Regions from separate parts of the Spirillospora sp. NPDC048823 genome, predicted to be linked through region 2. Evidence: riboswitches for the same ligand, from Rfam matches in the RefSeq annotation. Region 2 holds a riboswitch; each other region holds the start of a gene.
The links. A riboswitch is a leader RNA that binds a small molecule or an ion and turns the genes downstream of it on or off. The one in region 2 is predicted to bind thiamine pyrophosphate.

Region 1 (7,478 bases), on a different contig from region 2:
CCCGCGCAGTATCCCGGCGTCGACGAGACCATCGCGCTCTCCGAGGGCGTCATGGTCGGCTACCGGCACTACGACGCGAGGGGCATCACACCGCGGTTCCCGTTCGGGCACGGGCTGTCCTACACCACGTTCGGCTACAGCGGCCTGGAGGCCGGCACAGAGTCGGTGCAGGTGACGGTGACGAACACCGGCCGGCGCGCCGGCATCGCCGTCCCGCAGCTGTACATCGGCATGCCGTCGCCGGGCGTGGACGTCCCGCAGCCGCCCAAGCAGCTCAAGGGCTACACGAAGGTCGCACTGGCCCCCGGTGAGAGCACGAGGGTGACGTTCCCGCTGTCCCCGCGTTCGTTCGCCTACTGGAACGAAGGCGCGAAGGCGTGGAAGGTCGCAGACGGCTGCTACAGGGTCATGGTCGGCTCCTCGTCGCGGGAGATCGCCCAGACGGGGACGCTCGGAGGGTGCCGGTAAAGGGAAAGATCGAGGTTCCTCTGCCGTACGCCCCGGTTACACGGTACAAATGAGGAAATCTTCGTCCGTCCCCGCCGAGTCGGAGCCTCTTTTGCCGCACGACACCTCCCGCGGGAGGACGAACCCCCATCCCGCGCGGCCCGCCGCCCGGCCCGCGCGGGCCGGGCAGGGTCACTCCGGCCACCCGGCCAAGACGCGGCCCGCCCGTGCGGTGGACGGGCCGCGGCGCGGCGGCGCGGCCCGTCCGCCGCACGGACCGGACCGGCGACACGAGACGCCGCTCGGCCCCGACGATCCGCGCGGCCTCGGCGGCTACACGCTGCTCGGGCGGCTCGGCGAGGGCGGGCAGGGCGTCGTCTACCTCGGGCGGGACGGCGACGGCGAGCTCGTCACCGTCAAGCTGCTGCGGGGCGGAACGGCGGCCGGGGACCGGGCGCGCAGCCGCTTCGTCAAGGAGGCGGACGCGGCCCTGCAGGTGTCCGGGCGGCACACCGCGCGCGTCCTGGACGCGGACATGACCGGCGACCGGCCCTACATCGTCAGCGAGTTCGTCGAGGGGCCGCCGCTCCAGCACATCGTCGAGGACCGCGGTCCGCTGCCCGCGCCGCAGCTGCGCAAGGTCGCGCTCCGGACGGCGGCGGCGCTGGCCGCGATCCACCGCGCCGGGATCGTGCACCGCGACTTCAAGCCCGGCAACGTGCTGCTCGGCCCGGACGGCGCGAAGGTCATCGACTTCGGCATCGCCCGCACCGCCGACGCCGCGCTCGACACGCCGCTGACGACGGGGCCGGTCGGCACGCCCGCGTACATGGCGCCGGAGCAGATCGAGGACGAGCCGGTCGGGCCGCCCGCGGACGTGTTCGCCTGGGGCGCCGCGATGGTGTTCGCCGCGACGGGGCGCCCGCCGTTCGGCACCGGGCCGAGCGCGGCCGTCATGCGGCGCGTCACGTCCCGCAGGCCCGACCTCGGCGACATGGCGGGCCCGCTGCGCGACCTCGCGGCCCGCTGCCTGGACAAGAACCCCGCCGCCCGGCCGACCGCGCCGCAGATCGTCCGCGCGCTACGCGAAGGGCAGGGACCGATGACGAAACCGCGGCCGACCAGGATCCCGCGCTACCGGTGGCGGATGATGGTCGCGCTCGCCGCCGTGGTCGTCGCCGGGTTCGCCCTGGGCATGCTGTTCTAGCCTTGTTCCAGCCGTATTCCAGCCGTGGTCCGGATCCGCGCGGCCCGGCGTCACCAGTGCGGGGGGCGGTCCTCCAGGAGGCGCGAGTCGTCGTCGCCGCCGCGCCATTCGCCCCATCCGACGTCGGTGTCGTCGGAGGTCTGGTCGGGCAGGATCTCCAGCTCGTCGCCGAGATTCACCGGCCGGTCGTCGTCGGGTCCCACGCTCATGATCCCATTGTCCGCGATCGGGCCCCGGCCCGCACCGTGATACGGGTCAAATCCCCACACGGAGGTCAGCCGGCGAGCCGGCGGGCGAACTCCGCCGCGGCGGCGCCCGGATCGCCGGCCTCGGTGATCGCCCGTACCACCACGACCCGGCCCGCGCCCGCGGCCGTCACCGCACCGAGGTTGCCGAGGTCGATCCCGCCGATCGCGAACCAGGGGCGGGCGACGCGCTGCGCCGCGACGTATTCGAGCAGCTTGGGGCCGGGCGCGGGACGGCCCGGTTTGGTCGGGGTCGGCCACACCGGGCCGGCGCAGAAGTAGTCGACGCCCGGCTCGGCGGCGGCCGCGGACGCCTGCTCGCCCGAGTGCGTGGACCGGCCGATCAGCATGTCGCCGCCGACGATCTCCCGGGCGGCGGCCACCGGCAGGTCGTCCTGGCCGAGATGCAGCACGTCGGCGCGGACGGCGTGCGCGACGTCGGCCCGGTCGTTGACCGCGAGCAGTGCCCCGTGCCGGTCGCAGGCCGCCCGGAAGGTCTCCAGGTACTCCATCTCCTGCCGGGCCTCCAGGCCCTTCTGGCGGAGCTGGACGAGGTCGACGCCGCCCGCGAGCACGGCGTCCAGGAAGGCGGGCAGGTCCCCCTGGCGCTCTCTCGCGTCCGTGCAGAGGTAGAGGCGGGACCGGCTGAGCCGGGCGCGCAGCGCGACGGCGCGTTCGGAGGGGAGATGCCTGGACACGGCCGGAGTCCGTCCTTCCACAGGAGAGATCGCGGGGTCGCGCGGCGGTCACGTCCCGCCGCGCACGACCCCGCGATCGTGTCACGTGCCTTGTCTTCCGCCGGATCCCGGGGGCGGCCCTCGGCCGGACGGCGCGGGCGCCCTAGAAGGCCAGCGCCTGGGCGCGGCGGCGGACCTCGGTCCCCCGGTTCTCCGTGAGCGCGTCCACGGGCGTCCCCGGCAGAGTGTCGTCGGCGGTGAACAGCCAGCGGATCGTCTCCACGTCGTCGTAGCCCGCGTCCGACAGGAGCGTCAGCGTGCCCGGCAGCCCCTTGATGACCTGACCGTCCTTGATGAAGGCGGCGGGCACCATGGGGGTTCCTTCCCGGCGCACCGCCAGGAGCCTGCGCTCGCTGATGAGCTGCTTGATCCGGTTGGGCTTGATCCCGAGTCGTTCGGCGGCCTCCCGCAGGGAGAGCCATTCGCCCGCGAGGGCGTCGGTCCGGGGGTCGAGTGCGCTGTCAACGGTTGCGTGCATCTGCGTCACGCCCCCTTGCTACCACTCCTTCGGAACCCTCAAACCCCCTGCACAGCCGTAACGTCCCGGCGTTGATCGCCTTCAGCGAACGGCCTGCCGGAGGGGCACGCCGGGGTCGGCGATCGCGCCGGGGTCCACGGGCGTCCCGGCGGCGATGACGCGCCGCGCCTGCACCAGGTCGCGCGGCCGGTCGACGGTGAGGACCGCGTCGAGGCGGTCGCCGGTCAGCCACGCCACCGCCCATTTGCGGCCGGCCGGGTCGCCGCGGTGGACGATCCGCTCGGACGCGGCGTGACTGCCCGTGTACTGCACCATGCGGCCGAACTGCTCGGACCAGAAGTACGGGGCGGCGTCGTACACGGCGTCCTCGCCGAGGAGCGTCGCGGCGGCCACCTCGGGGGCGTTGAGGGCGGTGTCCCAGTGCTCGACGAGGAGCCGCCGCCCGTACCGCCGCGACCACCACGCGGCGCAGTCGCCGACGGCCACGACGTCCGGGCGCAGCGAGCCGGGCTCCTCCTCGCCCTGGTAGGCGCGGAACGAGCCGTCGGTCACCACGCCGCGCTCCAGCAGCAGCCCCGAGTCCTCCAGCCAGGACAGGGCGGGCCGGACGCCGATGCCGGCGACGACCTCGTCCGCCTCGATCCGGGTGCCGTCGGCCAGCAGGAGACCGCCGTCCTGCACGGCCGCGACCTTGACGCCGGTGCGCAGCTCGACGCCCGCCTCGGCGTACCACGGGACGGTGAGCGCGCCCACCTCGGGACCGATCGCGCCCTCGAGCGGGGTGTCGGCGGCCTCGACGACGGTCACGGCGCAGCCCTTCCCGGCTGCGGTGGTGGCGACCTCGGCGCCGATCCAGCCCGCCCCCACGATGACGATCCGCGCGCCCCCGGTGAGCCGGGACCGCAGCTCGCGGGCCTCGTCGACGGTGCGCAGGACGTGCTGGCGCCCGTCCCCCGGCAGCGTGACCGGGACGGCGCCGGTCGCGATGACCAGCCCGTCGAACGGAAGATCGCCCACCGTGGACGCGACGATGCCGCCGCGTCCCGGTTCGTCCAGGCGCAGGCCGGTGGCGCGCTCGCCGAGCAGCAGGTCGCAGCGCATGGCGTCCCAGTCGACGTCGACCGTCGTGTCGTCGGAGTCGCCCGCGAGGACGGCCTTGGACAGCGGCGGCCGGTCGTAGGGCCGGTGCCGTTCCGCCGAGACGAGGGTCAGCGCGCCCTCGTACCCCTTGTTCCTCAGGACCTCCACGGCGCGCACGCCGGCCAGCCCTCCGCCCACGACGATGACCCTGTCCATAAGGTCACCCTAACGGGGCGCGATCGAGGCTCGGACGATCGTCCAGACAGCTGCGCACGCTACCGAGGTCGTAGAGTGGAACCGGATAAAACAGCAGAAGCGCGGGAGTCCGGTGCGACCGGGCTGAGAGGGCGGCTGGAACGGGCCGCCGACCGCCACGACCTGATCCGGATCATGCCGGCGAAGGGAGCGCGCATGGAGATCGTGATCATAGGCGCCGGGGTCATCGGCCTGGCCACCGCCTGGCGGGCCGCGGCGGCCGGCGCCCGCGTCACCCTGGTCGATCCGGAGCCCGCGAGCGGCGCGTCATCGGTGGCGGCGGGCATGCTGACACCCGTCAGCGAGGTGACCTACGGCGAGGAGCCGCTGCTGCGGCTCGGCCTCGCCTCCCGCGACCGGTACGGCGCGTTCGCCGCCGAACTGGAGGAGCTGACCGGCCTGGAGACCGGCTACCGCACCGACGGGATCCTCCAGGTCGCGTTCGACTCCGACGACCTGACGTACCTGGACGAGCTGCGCCGCTTCCAGGAGAGCCTCGGCATCCCCGCCGAGGCGCTGACCGGGCGGGAGTGCCGGAGGCTGGAGCCCATGCTCGCCCCCGGCGTCCGCGGCGGCCTGCACGCCCCCGAGGACGGCTCGATCGACCCGCGCAGACTGACCACGGCCCTGCTGGCCGCGGCCGGGAAGACGGGCGTCCGGCTCGTCCGGCGCCGGGCCGCCGGCATCGCCGTGGCGAACGACGCGGCCGCCGGGGCACGGCTGGACGACGGGACGGTGATCCCCGCCGACCGGGTGCTGCTGGCCGCCGGCCCGTGGTCGGGCGACCTCGACGGCCTGCCTCCCGGGACCGTTCCACCCGTCCGCCCGGTGAAGGGCCAGGTGATCCGCCTCCGCACCCGGACGCCGTTCCTCGGCCGCGCCACGCGGGGGCTGGTGAAGGGCTCCTCGGTCTACCTGGTGCCGCGCGCGGACGGCGAGATCGTCCTCGGCGCCACGCAGGAGGAACTCGGCTTCGACACGCGCGTCACCGCCGGCGGACTCTGGGAGCTGCTGCGGGACGCCCGCGAGCTGGTACCCGGCATCACCGAACTGGAGTTCGCCGAGGTCTCGGCCGGACTGCGTCCCGGCTCCCCCGACAACGCGCCAGTGATGGGCCCGTCCGCGCTCCCCGGCCTCGTCGTCGGCACCGGGCATTTCCGCAACGGCATCCTGCTGACCCCGGTGAGCGCCGACATCCTGTCGGCGATGCTCCTGGACGAGCCCGTCCCCGGCGTCGCCGCGCCGTTCTCCCCCGGCCGCTTCTCCGCCGAGGTGCGCTGATGGCCGAGGTGCGCTGATGAAGGTGTTCGTCAACGGCGAGCCGCGCGAGCTGCCCGAGGGCGCCAGCGTGGCCGAGGTGGTCGCGTCCGTCACCGCCGCCGGGACCGGCGTGGCCGCCGCGCTGAACGACGAGGTCGTCCGGCGTTCCGCGTGGGAGTCGACGGCCCTGCGCGACGGCGACAGGCTCGAAGTGCTCACGGCGGTCCAAGGAGGCTGAAGGTGGACGACGACAGGCTGGTCATCGCGGGCGAGGAGCTCGGCTCGCGGCTGATCATGGGGACCGGGGGCGCGCCCAGCATGCGGGTGCTGCGGGAGGCGCTCACCGCGTCCGGGACGGAGCTGACCACGGTCGCGATGCGGCGGGTGGACCCGTCCGCGCGCGGCTCGGTGCTGGACGTCCTGGCCGAGTGCGGGATCCGGGTGCTGCCGAACACGGCCGGCTGCTTCACTGCGGGCGAGGCGGTCCTCACCGCCAAGCTCGCCCGGGAGGCCCTCGGCACGAACTGGGTCAAGCTGGAGGTCATCGCCGACGAGCACACGCTGCTGCCCGACCCGATCGAGCTGGTCGACGCCGCGGAGCAGCTCGTCGACGACGGGTTCGCCGTGCTGCCGTACACCAATGACGACCCCGTCCTCGCGCGGCGCCTGGAGCAGGCCGGGTGCGCCGCCGTGATGCCGCTCGGCTCCCCGATCGGGTCGGGGCTCGGCATCCGCAACCCGCACAACATCGAGCTGATCGTCGAGCGGGCGGGCGTCCCGGTCATCCTGGACGCGGGCCTGGGCACCGCGTCCGACGCGGCCCTGGCCATGGAGCTGGGCTGCGACGCGGTCCTGCTCGCGACCGCCGTCACCCGCGCGCAGTCCCCCGCGCGGATGGCCGCCGCGATGCGGCACGCGGTCGAGGCCGGGCGGCTCGCGCGGCTGGCCGGGCGGATCCCCAAGCGCCGCTACGCCCAGGCGTCGTCGCCGTTCGAAGGCCTCGCCACGTCGTAGCAACGCTAAAGACTCGCTTATAGAAATATTCGCTAGACCTGAAATGTCGGCTTGGTGAGACTGGGGCGGTGCACCAGGCCGCGCCGCAACCCGGCACGTTCCTTCGGTGTTCGTGGAAACGTCCCATACCTAAGGTGCGTCACTATGCAGCAGGACAGCCCGCAGACGGCCGCGCCGGGCATCGACAAAATCGCGGTGGCCGCCGCCACGGTCACGGTGGTGCTCTGGGCCTCCGCGTTCGTCTCCATCCGCAGCGCCGGCGCCGAGTACAGCCCCGGCGCCCTCGCCCTGGGCCGCCTCCTCTCCGGGACGGTCGTGCTGGGCGCACTGTGGCTCGTCCGGCGCGAAGGACTTCCGCCCAGGGGCGCCTGGCCGGGCATCATCGCCGCGGGCATCCTGTGGTTCGGCGCCTACATGGTCGCCCTGAACTGGGGCGAGCAACTGGTGGACGCGGGCACCGCGGCCCTGATCGTCAACATCGGGCCCATCCTCATCGCGCTCCTCGGCGGCTGGCTGCTGAAGGAGGGGCTGCCGCCCCGGCTGATGGCCGGCCTGGTGGTGTCGTTCGCCGGCGCCGCCGTCGTCGGGCTGTCGATGTCCGGCGAGGGAGGCTCATCCGTCCTGGGCGTCCTGCTGTGCATGGTCGCCGCGGTCACCTACGCGGCGGGCGTCGTCAGCCAGAAGCCCGCCCTCCGGCACGCCTCGGCCCTGCAGTTCACCACGTTCGCCTGCGCGATCGGCGCCCTCGCCTGCCT
Region 2 (7,478 bases):
CGGGACCGCGCGCTCTGTGTAAGGACTAGCCGGCTGCGGACAGTTCTTCCCGCATCGGCTTGGCGGCCGGGGCGACGGGCTCGCCGCGGTTCGCGTTCAGTGCCTTGAAGCGGCGGAGCCGCAGGCTGTTGCTGACCACGAAGACCGACGAGAACGCCATCGCGCCGCCCGCGATCATCGGGACGAGCAGCCCGGACGCCGCCAGCGGGATGGCCGCCACGTTGTAGGCGAACGCCCAGAACAGGTTGCCCTTGATCGTGCCGAGCGTGCGCCGGGACAGCCGGATCGCGTCGGCGGCGGCCCGCAGGTCCCCGCGGACGAGGGTCAGGTCGGACGCCTCGATCGCGACGTCCGTGCCCGTCCCCATCGCAAGACCCAGGTCGGCCTGGGCGAGGGCGGCGGCGTCGTTGACACCGTCGCCGACCATCGCGACCGTCCGGCCCTCGGACTGGAGGCGCTTGACGACGTCGACCTTGTCCTGCGGCAGGACCTCGGCGATCACCTCGTCGATGCCGACCGCGTCCGCGACCGTGCGGGCGACCGTCGCGTTGTCGCCGGTCAGCAGGACCGGGCGCAGCCCCAGCGACCTGAGCTGCTGGATCGCCTCCCGCGAGGTCGGCTTGACCTGGTCCGCGACGGTGATCACGGCGCGGGCCTCGCCGTCCCAGCCGACCGCGACGGCGGTGTGGCCGAGCGCCTGGGCCTCCTCCATGGCTTGTTCGAGGCCGGGAGTGAGCTGCTGCGACCATTCGGCGAGGAGCTGCGGCCGGCCGGCGAGGACGCCGTGGCCGTCCACCACTCCCTGGACGCCGAGTCCCTCGATGTTGGCGAAGTCCTCGACCGAGCCCAGTTCACCGATCCGTTCGGTCGCACCCTTGGCGATGGCCTGCGCGATGGGGTGCTCGGACGCGTTCTCCAGCGCCCCCGCCAGCCGCAGGACATCGTCCTCGGAAACGCCGTCGGCGGTGACGACGTCGACCAGCGCCATGCGTCCCGTCGTGACGGTGCCGGTCTTGTCCAGGACGATCGTGTCGATCTTCCGGGTGGACTCCAGCACCTCGGGGCCCTTGATCAGGATGCCGAGCTGGGCGCCGCGTCCCGTCCCGACCATGAGGGCGGTCGGGGTCGCGAGGCCGAGGGCGCACGGGCAGGCGATGATCAGCACGGCGACCGCGGCGGTGAACGCGGCGGCGAGGCCGGTGCCGGTTCCGATCCAGAAGCCGAGCGTGCCGAGCGCCAGCGCGATCACCACCGGGACGAAGATCCCGGAGATTCGGTCGGCGAGCCGCTGCGCCTGCGCCTTGCCCGTCTGCGCGTCCTCCACGAGCCGCGCCATCTGCGCGAGCTGGGTGTCGGAACCGACCCGGGTGGCCCTGACCAGCAGCCGCCCGCCCGCGTTCACGGTGGCGCCGACGACGCTGTCGCCCCGCGCGACCTCCACCGGGACCGACTCTCCGGTCAGCATGGACGCGTCCACGGCGGACGAGCCCTCCTCGACCGTCCCATCGGTGGCGATCTTCTCTCCGGGACGGACGACGAACACATCGCCCACGGAGAGCCGGTCGACCGGGATGCGCTCCTCGCGTCCGTCCCGGATGACCGCGACGTCCTTGGCGCCCATCTCCAGCAGGGCGCGGAGGGCGGCGCCGGCGCGGCGCTTGGACCGCGTCTCGAAGTACCGTCCGGCCAGGATGAACATGGTGACGCCGGCGGCGGCCTCAAGGTAGATGTTCATCGACCCGTCGGAGCGTGTCAGCGAGAACTCGAAGCCGTGCTTGACGCCCAGCTCACCGGCCGTGCCGAAGAACAGCGCCCACAGCGACCAGCCGAACGCGGCGATCGTGCCGACCGAGATCAGCGTGTCCATGGTGGCCGCGCCGTGCCGCAGGTTGATCGCCGCGGCCCTGTGGAACGGCCATCCCGCGTACACGACGACCGGGGCGGCGAGGGTCAGCGACAGCCACTGCCACGCCTCGAACTGCAGCGCCGGGATCATCGCCATCGCGATGACCGGGACCGACAGCACGACCGAGGTGATCAGCCGCTGCCGCAGCGGGCGCAGCCCGTCGTCCGGCTCCGGCGCCCCGTCCCCCTCGGACTCCGACCTCGGCGGGGCCGGGAGTTCGGCGGAGTACCCGGCCTGCTCGACCGTGGCGATCAGCTCGTCCGCCGATACCCCCTCGGGGAACTCGACACGGGCCTTTTCGGTGGCGTAGTTGACCGTCGCGGTCACGCCGTCCAGCTTGTTGAGCTTCCGCTCGATGCGGTTGGCGCACGACGCGCACGTCATCCCGCCGATCGCCAGCTCGATACGCCCGGACGCGGTGTCCGTGCTCATCGCTCCTCCTCTGCCTCGATCGTGCGGTCAGTGCCCGTGGGGCCGGTCATCGTGGCCCGGCTCGGTCTCGGTCTCCTGGACGGGTACCGCGGCGTCGCCGGCGTGCACGGTGAACTCGGCCGTGCGGACCTCGCCGTCGTGCTTGAAGTCCAGGTACAGACGGTATGCGCCGGTGCTGGGCGCCTCGGCGAAGAACGTGATGCCGGGCCCCGGCTTCGTCTCGCCGTCGCCGGGCTCACCGTCCGGGTGGACGTGGAGGTAGGCGAGGTCGCCCTGGCGCAGCGCCACCAGGTGGCCGTACGCCTCCAGGTACGGCTGCAGGTCGGTGACCGGCTTGCCGTCCTTGCTCACCGAAAGGGTGAGTTCAGTGGATTTGCCGGGAGTGAGTCCGCCGGACAGCGCGACCTCGTACCCGTCCACCTTCGCCACCTGCTCGGGCTTCGGCAGCGGCGTGAACCGCATGTCGCCCGGGGCGAAGACGTCGGTTCCCAGCGTCAGCTGGCGCGACGCCCCGTTCGGTTGGATGTCGGTGAAGAACCGGTACACACCCGCCTTGGGCAGCGTGATCGGCACCGTCCAGACACCGCCGCCGGCCTCGGTCGGGTGCAGGTGCTGGAAGCCCGACAGGTCACGCCGCGCGACGATCAGGTGGAGGCGCTTGCCGTGCAGGGGCTTGAACCCGGTGACGGGCTTGCCGTCCGGCCCGTTGACGGTGAACCGGAAGTCGGTCCGCTTGCCGGGCGTCAGCGTCGTCTTGCGCGGGACGAGCGTGTAGCCGTCCTCGGAGACCTGCAGGCCACCGGGCACAGGGGACGCCGCGGCGCCGTGCCCCCCGCCTTCGCCGCCGTGACCCGCGCCTTCATGGGACGCGGTCTCGGCCGTGGCCCCGACGGGTCCGACGACCTTGCCGATCCCGGCGGCCCCGCCGAAGACCACGGCCAGGCCCACGGCGTAGGCCCCCACTTTGGTCGCGCTGTTCATGCCGATCCACTCCGCTCGAACATCTGGGACGCACCCCGCCTGGACGCGAGATGCGCGCCGCTCATGACTTCAGTTCGTAACCGGCCTCTTCGACGGCGTCCTTGACCAGGGCGTCGTCGAGGGGCGTGTCGCTCGTCACGGTCACCCGGCCGGTCGGCAGGTCGACGTCGACGCCGGTCACGCCGGCGATCTGCTCGACCTCCTCGGTGACGGAGCTGACGCAGTGGCCGCAGGTCATCCCGGTGACGGTGTAGGTGGCGGTGCTCATCTGATGTCTCCCTTGCTCATTACCCTAGGGGGGTATCTCTGATCCTCATGCTGGCAGAACCGAGCGTCCTGGGCAACCCCTACCCCCCAGGGGTTATTTCGAGATCCCGGTCACACCTTGGAATTCCGGCCGGTGAGTCGCCCTCACAGGCCTTCCGCAGCGGTTACCCAAGGGTCGTTACATGGAAGTTATCCACACCCTGTGTGACCGCCGCACGGACCCCCCTCCAGCCGCTTTGACCGGATTCATTGAGGTATCGACCCCGAAAGAGCCGCACACGCAAGCGGATCCGACGTTGTGCACAAACTTTTCCACAGCCGTCCACAGCCCTGTGGACGACTTCATCGCCGATACTGAAGCCATGCCTGAGCTACCAGAGGTGGAGGCGCTGGCGGGGTTCCTGCGGGAGCGCGTGGTCGGCCATGCCGTCGCCCGGATCGATGTTCTCGCCATCTCCGCGCTGAAGACCTACGACCCGCCGGTCACCTCGCTCGGCGGGCTGACCGTCACCGGCGCGTCCAGGCACGGCAAGTTCCTCGACCTGGACGTCGACGGCCTGCACCTGGTGATCCACCTGGCCCGCGCCGGCTGGCTGCGCTGGCGGGACGAGATCCCGTCCAGGCCCGTCCGGCCCGGCGGCAAGAATCCCCTCGCCCTGCGCGTCCACCTGGACGACGGCTCCGGCTTCGACCTGACGGAGGCCGGCACGAAGAAGGGCCTCGCCGTCTACGTCGTCCGCGACCCCGCCGACGTGCCGGGTGTCGCGTCGCTGGGCCCCGACCCCCTGGACGACGCCTTCACCCCCGGGGCGCTCGCCGCGATCGTCAACGGCAAGCGCACCCAGATCAAGGGGCTGCTGCGCGACCAGAAGGTGATCGCCGGAATCGGCAACGCCTACTCCGACGAGGTGCTGCACGTCGCGAAGATGTCCCCGTTCAAGATCGCCGCGTCCCTGACGGAGGACGACGTCGCCACCCTGCACGAGGCGATCGTCGCCACCCTCCGGGACGCCGTGGAACGCTCACGCGGCCTCGAAGCCCAGGACCTCAAGGGCGAGAAGAAGACCGGCCTGCGGGTCCATGCCCGCACCGGCCAGAAATGCCCCGTCTGCGGCGACACCATCCGCGAGGTCTCGTTCGCCGACTCGTCCCTCCAGTACTGCCCCACCTGCCAGACAGGCGGCAAGCCCCTCGCCGACCGCCGCATGTCCCGCCTGCTCAAGTAGAAGGCCGCGCGAGTCGTTCGTGGGCGGCGGAGCGGCTTCGGTGGCGGTATTCGGAGGGGGGCAGGCCGACCAGGGTCCGGAAGCGAGCCGGAACGGGGAGGGCTCCTTCAGCGGACCTTGGGGACGTTGCCGAAGAGGGGGGCCACCTGGGTCCAGCGGTGGAGCTGGCAGCCGTCCTTGCGGGTGAACGTGGTGTCGATCTCCTTGCCGTTCCAGGTGCCCTTGACCGTGGCGACCTCGGGGCCGCCGTAGATCTTGGTGCACATCTGGTCCTTGGGGACGGGCTTGAACGGGTCCTTGGTCTTGGCCAGGGCCGCACAGGCTTCGGCGGCCTTGGGATGGCCGCCGCCGGGCGGTTCGCAGGTCAGGGTCCAGGTCTTGGCGGGGGCCTCCGCGGAGGCCTTGACATCGATGGTGAGCGTGTCCGCCGGCGAGTCGGAGGGCTGCACGGATGTTGCGCCCGAAGGCTTGTCGGCGGGGGTTCCGTTGGCCTGTTCGTCGCCGCAGGCGGCCGATGAGAGGAGCACGGCCAGCCCGGGCGCCACGAAAAGGAGCGTCCGATACCGCATGCGTGATTCGACGCAGGGGTGCTTCGCACGGTTCCATGGGGGTGTGATGAATTTCGGGGACGACGTGCCGGCCGTGGTGGCCGCTGACGTTCCGCAGGACGCCTACCTGCTGGACGTGCGGGAACAGGACGAGTGGGACGCCGGGCACGCGCCGGAGGCGGTCCACATCCCCATGGGCCGGCTCGGTGACCGTGCCGGTGAGGTCCCGCGTGACCAGGAGGTCTTCGTGATCTGCCGGTCGGGGGCCCGGTCCGCGCAGGTCACCGTGGCGCTCAACCAGGCGGGCTGGCTGGCCAAGAACGTCGACGGCGGGATGCAGGGCTGGGCCGAGGCGGGACGTCCGATGGAGGGCGCCGGGGACGGTCCCCCGTTTGTGGCGTGACGGTGTGATCTGTTCTCTTTGAGGTGATCCGCGCCCTATTGGGGGAAGCCAGGTCCTTGTACGATCTGGGCTGAAACAGGGCCGGCCGAACATGTGCCGGCCGATATCCGCGGGAGCTCGGGCCACAGCCGGGCTGAGAGGGCGGCCTTCGAGGCGTCGCCGACCGCATGAACCTGTCCGGGTAATGCCGGCGTAGGGAGTGTGTTCCGTGGCGTCCGACGTCAAGCCTCCGAACGAAGTGCCCTTCACCCTCGAAGAGCCCGCCCCCAGGGTCCTCGGGTTCTGGGACCAGGGCGCGTTCTGGGCGAACCTCGGGGTCAGCCTGCTGGCCTTCTCCGGCGCGTACACCGTCCTGGCGCCCGACACCGACGGCAACCCGACGCTGTCGATCATGGCGGGCATCGTCGCGATGGCGGTCGGCACGGTTCTGGGCGGGCTGATGCTCGGTCTCGCCGCCGTCCCCGGAGCCCGCACCGGGCAGCCGGCGATGGTGCTGCTGCGCGGGCTGTTCGGCGCGAAGCTGTCGTACGCGCCCACGGTGCTGAACATCGCGCAGCTCGTCGGCTGGGGGACGTTCGAGCTGATCGTCATCGCGGACGCGGCGACCGAGCTGTGGGACGGGATACCCCGCTGGGGCTACGTGATCGCCGCCGGGCTGATCACGACGGTGCTGACGATCTGGCCGCTGGGGTCGGTCCGCCTGCTGCGCCGGTACGTGACGGTCGCCGTGGCGATCGCGCTGGTGTACTTCTACGTCCAGATCCTCCGCGAGCCGCTGCCGGACCTGTCGCAGGGGTCGTGGGGCGGTTTCTGGATCGGCGCGGACGCGGCGCTCGCGGTGTCGATCTCGTGGGTGCCGGTCGCCGCCGACTACACCCGGCACTCGCGGACGGAGCGCGCGGCGTTCGGGGCCGCGGCCGTCGGCTACTCGGTCACGCAGATCGTCGCCTACGTTCTCGGCCTGCTGGCGCTGGCGCTGGTCGCGGGCAACACCGAGAACGTCTTCGACCCGTTCCTGGGCGCCACGCTCGGCGTCGTGTTCTTCGCGGTGTTCGTGCTGCGGGAGGCGGACCAGTCGTTCGCCGACACCTACTCCACCGCCGTGTCCATCCAGAACCTCGCGCCCCGCGCCGACCGCCGTGTTCTGAGCGTCCTGCTCGGCATCACCATCACCGTCCTCGCGCTGGCCCTGGACATCAACGACTATGCGGGCTTCCTGGCGCTGATCGGGTCGGTGTTCGTGCCGATGCTGGGCGTTCTGGCCACCGACTTCTTCCTCGGGCGCCGCCGCCGGGACGGCGCGGCGGCGGACGCCGCGCACCTGGACGGATGGGACGTGTCGCGGACGGCGCCGTCCCGCTGGGGGATGATCGGCGCCTGGGCGGCCGGGTTCGTCGTCTACCAGCTCATCAACCCCGGCACCGTCGACGGCTGGGCGGGCTTCTGGACGGGCGTCCGGGACGCCGTGCACTTCGCCCCGCAGAGCTGGATGAGCGCGTCGCTGCTGTCGTTCCTGGTGTCCGGGCTGGCCGCGCTTCTGATCGGCCGGGTTACCCGGCGGTAGTCTTACCAAAAGGTAAGGGTGACGTGGGAAGTTTCGGTGCAAGTTACCCGGCGAGCACGGGGGGCCGGTGGCACGATGACAGGCGTGCACCACCACGTCCACGACCCGATCGCGCGCGCCGTCATCGAGAGCGCCGCCGACGCGATCGTGG
Region 3 (7,478 bases), on a different contig from region 2:
CGACGAGGTGTACCTCCACCCCGACCCGCACCCCACCCGGGACGCCTGGTGCGACGCCCGGATCTCCTACACCGAGGAGCGCCTCGCCGCCCTGGAGCCGGGAACGCGGACCGTCCTCGTCAACCACTGGCCGCTCGTCCGCGAACCCACCCGCGTCCTGTGGTACCCGGAGTTCGCCCAGTGGTGCGGCACCGAGCGCACCGCCGACTGGCACAGCAGGTTCGGCGCGGTGTCCGTCGTGTACGGGCACCTCCACATCCCCCGCACGATCTGGACCGGCGGCGTCCCGCACATCGAGGTGTCGGTCGGCTACCCCCGCGAATGGCGCAAACGGGGCGAGGCGCCGCGCGGTCCCCGCCGCATCCTCCCCGTCCCGGAGACGGAATGATCGAGCGCATCCTGCCGCCCGGCGTCGCCACCGCCGCCGCCTACGACGACCCGCCCGAGGCCGTTCTGCTCCCCGAGGAGGAGGCCGCGGTGGAGCGGGCCGTCGAGAAGCGGCGGCTGGAGTTCACGACCGTCCGATGGTGCGCCCGCCGCGCGCTGGCGGAGCTCGGCGTGCCGCACGGACCGATCACGCGGGGGGAGCGGGGCGCGCCGCGCTGGCCGGACGGCGTCGTTGGCAGCATGACGCACTGCGACGGCTACCGGGCGGCCGCCGTCGCGAGGGCCGGTGAGATGACGGCGCTCGGCATCGACGCCGAACCCCATGGGCCGCTGCCCGGCGGCGTCCTGCGCACGATCGCCCGGGAGGAGGAGCTGCCGCTCCTGGACGAGCTGCGCCGCACGTCCCCGGACGTCCACTGGGACCGCCTGCTGTTCTGCGCCAAGGAGGCCGTCTACAAGGCGTGGTTCCCGGTCACGGGCCGGTGGCTCGGCTTCGAGGACGCCGCCCTCGCCCTCGATCCCGGCGGGACGTTCACGGCCCGGCTGCTCGTCCCGGACTCCCCGTTCGCCGGCTTCAAGGGCCGCTGGACGGCGGGAAACGGGCTGATCGCCACCGCGATCGCCGTGTCCCCGCGGGCCTAGCCGGGCCGGCCCGCCTTGCCCGGGATCACCCCGGCGGCGGCGAGCGACAGCAGCCTTCCGGCCGCGCCCGGATCGTGCTCGGTGACCGTCGCGATCGCGCCCGCGAGCCGCAGCGCGTCGATGAACACGGCGTCCGGGGGGACGTCGCCGGCCTCCTGGGCGCGGGCGAACAGCGCCTCGCCGGCCTCGCGCATCGCGCGGGACGCCGCCGGCCGCTCGTCCCGCAGCGATGTCACGGCCGCGGCCGCCATCCCGCGGAACGCGGTCACCTGCGTGATGAACGCGTGCAGCCAGTCCGCCAGGGCGTCCCCGGGCGCGGGGGAGGCCATCAGTTCCCGCGCGTGCGCCGCCAGCCGGGCGTAGGCGTCGGCGAGCAGGGCCTCCAGGAGGTCCTGCCTCGTCGGGAAGTGGCGGTAGAGCGTCCCGATGCCGACGCCCGCCAGCCGCGCGACGCCCTCCAGGGACGCGCCCGCCCCGTCGCGCTGGAACATCTCCCCGGCCGCGGCGAGCAGCCGCGCGCGGTTGCGGCGCACGTCGGCGCGCACCGCCCGGGCGGGGGCCTTCGGCGTGTCGTCGCTGGTCACCTCGGTCGTGGGTCCTTCCCGGCGGGTCAACGGGCCGGCGGCGGTTCGGGGGGATCCGCGGCTTTGGAACGGTCCCTTGATACTAGCCGCGGCGGACCGATGACCCTTCCGGGGGATGCGGAGGCCCGCCGCGGACGGTTCCGCGGCGGGCCTGCCGTTCCCGCTCCGGCCCGTGCCGGGCCCGCGCCGCCGGGTCAGGAACCGCCGGGGGAGAGCGGCAGGTAGACGCGCCCGCCCGCGGCGTTGAACTCCTCGGCCTTCTCCCGCATCCCCGCGCCGAGGGCCTCGTCCTCGGCCAGGCCGCGCTCGCCGGCGTACCGCCGGACGTCCCGGGTGATCTTCATCGAGCAGAAGTGCGGCCCGCACATCGAGCAGAAGTGCGCGGTCTTCGCCGGGGCGGCCGGGAGCGTCGCGTCATGGAACGCGCGGGCGGTGTCCGGGTCGAGGGACAGGTTGAACTGGTCCTCCCACCGGAAGTCGAACCGCGCCTCCGACAGCGCGTCGTCCCACGCCTGCGCGCCCGGATGCCCCTTCGCCAGGTCCGCGGCGTGCGCGGCGATCTTGTAGGCGATGACGCCGGCCTTGACGTCGTCGCGGTCCGGCAGGCCGAGATGCTCCTTCGGCGTGACATAGCAGAGCATCGCGGTGCCGTGCCAGCCGATCATCGCGGCGCCGATCGCCGAGGTGATGTGGTCGTAGCCGGGTGCGATGTCGGTGGTCAGCGGCCCGAGCGTGTAGAACGGCGCGCCGTCGCACCACTCCTGCTGCAGGTCGACGTTCTCTTTGATCTTGTGCATCGGGACGTGCCCGGGCCCCTCGTTCATCACCTGGTTGCCGTACTCCGCCGCGATCCGCGTCAGCTCGCCCTGGGTGCGCAGCTCGGCGAACTGCGCCTCGTCGTTGGCATCGGCGATCGAGCCGGGACGCAGCCCGTCCCCGAGCGACCAGGTGACGTCGTAGGCCGCGAAGATCTCGCAGAGCTCCCGGAAGCGGGTGTAGAGGAAGTTCTCCTCGTGATGCGCCAGGCACCACGCCGCCATGATCGACCCGCCGCGCGACACGATGCCGGTCTTGCGGCGCGCCGTCAGCGGCACGTACCGGAGCAGCACCCCCGCGTGGACGGTCATGTAGTCGACGCCCTGCTCGGCCTGCTCGATCACCGTGTCGCGGAAGATCTCGTAGGTCAGCTCGGCCGGGTCGCCGCCCACCTTCTCCACGGCCTGGTACAGCGGGACCGTCCCGACCGGCACCGGCGAGTTGCGCAGGATCCACTCGCGCGTCGTGTGGATGTCGCGGCCCGTCGACAGGTCCATGATCGTGTCGGCGCCCCAGCGGGTCGCCCACGTCATCTTCTCGACCTCGTCCTCGATCGACGACACGACCGCCGAGTTGCCGATGTTCGCGTTCACCTTGACGAGGAAGTTCCGGCCGATGACCATCGGCTCGATCTCGGGATGGTTGACGTTGGCGGGCAGGACGGCGCGTCCGGCCGCGAGCTCGTCCCGGACGAACTCCGGCGCCACGCCCTCCCGCAGCGCCGCGAACTCCATCTCCGGCGTGATCTCCCCGCGCCGCGCGCAGGCCCGCTGCGTCACCGCGCCGCCGGCCGTGCGGCGCTCGGCGATCCATGGTTCCCGCAGGGGCGGCAGCCCCTTGCGGAGGTCGGTCTCGTGTCCGGGATCGGTGTACGGCCCGGACGTGTCGTACAGGACGACGGCGTCGCCGCCGGTGAGCGGCACCTCCCGCATCGGGACGCGGATCTCCGGGCGCGAGCCCTGGAGGTAGATCTTTCGGGCGGCTGGAACCACAGGTTCGGTCATGACGACTCGATCTCTCCCTACGCCGGCATTACCCGGTCAGGTTCATGCGGTCAGCGGCCGTCCCAGCCGCTATCTCAGCCCGGTTCGCCGGACCCCCGCGATCTGTCGCCCCCGACGCTAACCCGGCGTACCCCGGTTGCCGCAACCGGCGTCCATGGGATAGAGGCGGCCTGAGAGAATCGGACGCATGCCCGACGATTTCACCGTGACCGCGGTCGGCCACGTCGAGTCCACGCTGACCGACCGCGCCGCCGCGCCCAAACAGGGGCCGGAGGGCTCACCCGAGGCGTGGCTGGTCTTCGAGCCGTCCGTCCTCGACGCCCTCGACGGCCTGCGGCCGGGCGACCGGGTCTTCGTCCTGACCTGGCTGCACCTGTCACCGCGCGACGTCCTGCGGGTCCATCCGCGCGACGACCTCGCCGCCCCGATGCGCGGCGTCTTCGCGACCCGCTCACCGGACCGCCCGAACCCGATCGGCCTGCACCCGGTCGAGATCCTCGAGGCCGCGGGGAACCGCCTGCGCGTCCGGGACCTGGAGGCCCTGGACGGCACCCCGATCCTGGACGTGAAACCCGTCCTCACCTGCACCCCGGACACCTGACCGCCACCTCGCGGATCTCGGGCGCGGCGGGGGGCGGAGACCGCCGGCCCTTCGTGACGGGTCCGCAGAACCAGGGCCGAGGCGGTTCGCGCGGGGCGCGGGCGTCGGGGAAGATGGGCGCGTGGTGGTGCCCCGGATCGGTGTGACGGCGAGAGACGCCCTGCTCACGACGCTGCTGGCGGCCGTCGCGGCCGTGGTGGCGGTCATGTGGCCCGGTGTGCGGGCGCTGGACGTGCCCGGCGCTCTGCTGCTGATCGCCGCGCACGTCCCGCTCGCGCTGATCAGGAGGTGGCCCGCCCCGGGTCTGGTCGCCCTGGTGATCCTGGTGCTGCCCTATCACCTGGCGCAGTTCCAGCACCACGCGCTGGTGCCCGCCGAGGTGATCGCGCTGTTCGCCTACGCGGTGCTCGGGCGCCGGGTGCGGGCCGTCGTCACCGTGGTGGCGTTCCTGCTGGCCGTGTGCGTGTTCGGGATGGCGATGCGGGCCGGCGGCGGTTCGCTGCGGGAGCAGATCGCGGTCATCGAGGCCGTCGTGGCCGTCGTGATCGCCGTCCAGGTATGGCGGGTGCACCGGGCCCGGTTGGCGACGATCACCGAGCGGGCCGAGCGGGCCGAGCGGACGCGGGAGGAGGAGGCCCGGCGCCGGGTCGCCGAGGAGCGGCTGCGGATCGCCCGGGACCTGCACGACCTCCTCGCCCACAGCATCACGGTCATCGGCGTCCAGGCCGGGGCCGCCTCCCACCTGCTGCACGCCGACCGGCCGCTCGACCGGGCGGAGCTGGCGGACGTGTTCGGGGCGATCGCGCAGACGTGCCGCGACGCCCGCACGGAACTGCGCGGCACCCTGCAGGTCCTGCGCGGCACCGACGTCGAGACCTCCGCGACGCTGCCCGGCCCGGACGGGATCGCCGACCTGGTGCGGGCGGCGCGCGCCACCGGGATCGAGGTCGGGTTCGACGCCGATTCCCTGCGGGAGGGGCCCGGCGGCGCCGGTGCCGGGCCGCTGCCGCCGGAGATCGGCGTCGCGGCGTACCGGATCGTGCAGGAGGCCCTGACCAACGTCGTCAAGCACGCGGCGGCGCGGCGCGTGGAGGTGCGCCTGACCCGCGACGCGGGAGGCCTCGTCGTCCGGGTCGCCGACGACGGGACGGGACCGTCCGGCGCGGCTCCCGAGGGTTTCGGGATCCTCGGGATGATCGAGCGGGCGCGCAGCGTCGGCGGGACGCTCGACGCCGGCCCGGGAGACGGCGGCGGTTTCGTCGTCACGGCCGTCCTCCCGCTCGCGGACGCCGTCAGCCCGCGGTGACCTGCCGGTCCCGCGGCGCTCAGGGCGTGCGGGCCGGGGAGAGGATCCGGTCCAGGCCGCCCCGGGCGCCGGCGGCCGCTGCGGGCGACGTCATCGGGGGCTTTCACAACCCTTACCGGTAGGGTCAGGATCAAGGGACCAGGGGAGGCGAACGCGTCGGTGAGCACACAGCAGGGAGCCCCGCAGGACCGGATCTTCACGGTGCCGAACAGCCTGAGCCTGGCCCGGCTCGTGGGCGTCCCGCTGTTCCTGTGGCTCGTGCTCGTCGAGGCGGACTGGTGGGCCCTCGGCGTGCTCGTCTTCGCGGGACTGTCCGACTGGCTGGACGGCAAGCTGGCGCGCGCACTGAACCAGATGAGCAGGCTCGGGACGGTCCTCGACCCGGCGGCCGACCGCCTCTACATCCTGGCGACGCTCATCGGGCTCACGATCCGCGACATCATCCCGCTGTGGCTGGTGCTGGTGCTGGTGGCCCGCGAGTTCGCGATCCTGCCGATCGCGCCGATCGTCCGGCGGCTCGGGTACAGCGGGACGCTTCCGGTGCACTTCATCGGCAAGGCCGGGACGATGTGCCTGCTGTACGCGTTCCCGCTGCTGCTGCTGGGCGACCACGACGGCGGCGCTGCGACCGCGGCGAAGGTCACCGGATGGTCGTTCGCCATCTGGGGAACGGGCCTGTACTGGTGGGCGGCCGTCCTCTACTGGACGCAGACGCGGCAACTTGTGCTGGCCGGCCGCAGCTCGTCCCCGGCCTCCGGGCCGGGCCCCGCGCCGGAACCGGATGAGCCGGGGGGACCGGGCGCGGATCCGTCGGCCGGCGACCAGAAGGGAGCTGAGACCCCCCGATGAAGGCCGTCGTGATGGCGGGAGGCGAGGGGACGCGGCTGCGTCCGATGACCGCCAACCAGCCCAAGCCCCTGCTTCCGCTCGTCAACCGGCCGATCATGGAGCATGTGCTGCGGCTGCTGAAGAAGCACGGGTTCAGCGAGACCGTCGTCACCGTCCAGTTCCTGGCCGCGCTGATCCGCAACTACTTCGGCGACGGCGAGGAACTCGGCATGTCGCTGAGCTACGCGACGGAGGAGATCCCGCTCGGCACCGCCGGCAGCGTCAAGAATGCCGAGGAGGCGCTGCGCGACGACCGGTTCCTGGTGATCTCCGGTGACGCGCTCACCGACATCGATCTGACCGACATGGTGCGGTTCCACGAGGAGAACGGCGCCCTCGTCACGATCGGGCTCAAACGCGTCCCGAACCCGCTGGAGTTCGGCATCATCATCGTGGACGACGAGGGCCGCGTGCAGCGGTTCCTGGAGAAGCCCACGTGGGGCCAGGTGTTCTCCGACACCGTCAACACCGGCATCTACGTGATGGAGCCGGAGGTCCTGGAGCACGTCGCGCCGGGGGAGCCGGTCGACTGGTCCGGGGACGTGTTCCCCAAGCTGCTGGCCGAAGGCGCACCGCTGTTCGGGTACATCGCCGACTGCTACTGGGAGGACGTCGGCACCCACGAGAGCTACCTCAAGGCGCAGGCCGACATGCTGTCGGGGGCGGTCGGCATCGACCTGGACGGGTTCGAGGTGTCACCCGGCGTCTGGGTCGCCGAAGGCGCCGAGGTCGACTCCGAGGCCGTCCTGAAGGGCCCGCTCTACATCGGCGACTACGCCAAGGTCGAGGCGGGCGTCGAACTGCGGGAGTACACAGTCCTCGGCAGCAACGTGGTGGTGAAGGAGGGCGCGTTCCTGCACCGCGCCATCGTCCACGACAACGTGTTCGTCGCGCCGTCGACGAACCTGCGCGGCTGCGTGGTCGGCAAGAACACCGACATCATGGCCGGCGCCCGCGTCGAGGAGGGCGCGGTCATCGGGGACGAGTGCGTCATCGAGGCGGAGGCGTACGTCTCCAGCGGCGTGAAGGTCTACCCGTTCAAGACCATCGAGGCCGGCGCGGTCGTCAACACCAGCGTGATCTGGGAGTCGCGCGGTCAGCGCAACCTGTTCGGGCCGCGCGGCGTGTCCGGCCTGGTCAACGTGGAGATCACGCCGGAGCTGGCGGTGCGGCTCGCCAGCGCGTACGCGACGACGCTGAAGAAGGGCACCACGGTCGTCACCGGACGCGACGTCTCCCGCGCGGCCCGC

Region 1: linked by a shared signal. The riboswitch ahead of thiO (glycine oxidase ThiO) and the one ahead of ACGFK0_RS12260 (purine-cytosine permease family protein) in region 2 are both predicted to bind thiamine pyrophosphate.
Region 3: linked by a shared signal. The riboswitch ahead of thiC (phosphomethylpyrimidine synthase ThiC) and the one ahead of ACGFK0_RS12260 (purine-cytosine permease family protein) in region 2 are both predicted to bind thiamine pyrophosphate.

Annotation. Positions count from the first base shown of each region.
Region 1 covers NZ_JBICUT010000003.1:619,255-626,732, reverse strand. Annotated here, with positions in the region: gene ACGFK0_RS10495 (beta-glucosidase) at 1-468, shown strand, start outside; gene ACGFK0_RS10490 (serine/threonine-protein kinase) at 518-1,654, shown strand; gene ACGFK0_RS10485 (hypothetical protein) at 1,705-1,863, opposite strand; gene thiE (thiamine phosphate synthase) at 1,929-2,597, opposite strand; gene ACGFK0_RS10475 (Rv2175c family DNA-binding protein) at 2,740-3,114, opposite strand; gene ACGFK0_RS10470 (NAD(P)/FAD-dependent oxidoreductase) at 3,196-4,410, opposite strand; TPP riboswitch at 4,502-4,616, shown strand; gene thiO (glycine oxidase ThiO) at 4,606-5,730, shown strand; gene thiS (sulfur carrier protein ThiS) at 5,747-5,947, shown strand; gene ACGFK0_RS10455 (thiazole synthase) at 6,004-6,723, shown strand; gene ACGFK0_RS10450 (DMT family transporter) at 6,868-7,478, shown strand, end outside.
Region 2 covers NZ_JBICUT010000004.1:283,643-291,120, reverse strand. Annotated here, with positions in the region: gene ACGFK0_RS12290 (heavy metal translocating P-type ATPase) at 26-2,338, opposite strand; gene ACGFK0_RS12285 (hypothetical protein) at 2,366-3,319, opposite strand; gene ACGFK0_RS12280 (heavy-metal-associated domain-containing protein) at 3,381-3,587, opposite strand; gene ACGFK0_RS12275 (Fpg/Nei family DNA glycosylase) at 3,949-4,812, shown strand; gene ACGFK0_RS12270 (SSI family serine proteinase inhibitor) at 4,920-5,357, opposite strand; gene ACGFK0_RS12265 (rhodanese-like domain-containing protein) at 5,428-5,763, shown strand; TPP riboswitch at 5,863-5,979, shown strand; gene ACGFK0_RS12260 (purine-cytosine permease family protein) at 5,972-7,327, shown strand; gene ACGFK0_RS12255 (PAS domain-containing protein) at 7,403-7,478, shown strand, end outside.
Region 3 covers NZ_JBICUT010000008.1:58,609-66,086, reverse strand. Annotated here, with positions in the region: gene ACGFK0_RS19855 (metallophosphoesterase family protein) at 1-388, shown strand, start outside; gene ACGFK0_RS19850 (4'-phosphopantetheinyl transferase) at 385-1,029, shown strand; gene ACGFK0_RS19845 (TetR/AcrR family transcriptional regulator) at 1,026-1,613, opposite strand; gene thiC (phosphomethylpyrimidine synthase ThiC) at 1,808-3,433, opposite strand; TPP riboswitch at 3,429-3,542, opposite strand; gene tsaA (tRNA (N6-threonylcarbamoyladenosine(37)-N6)-methyltransferase TrmO) at 3,621-4,034, shown strand; gene ACGFK0_RS19830 (sensor histidine kinase) at 4,156-5,340, shown strand; gene ACGFK0_RS19825 (CDP-alcohol phosphatidyltransferase family protein) at 5,500-6,189, shown strand; gene ACGFK0_RS19820 (sugar phosphate nucleotidyltransferase) at 6,186-7,478, shown strand, end outside.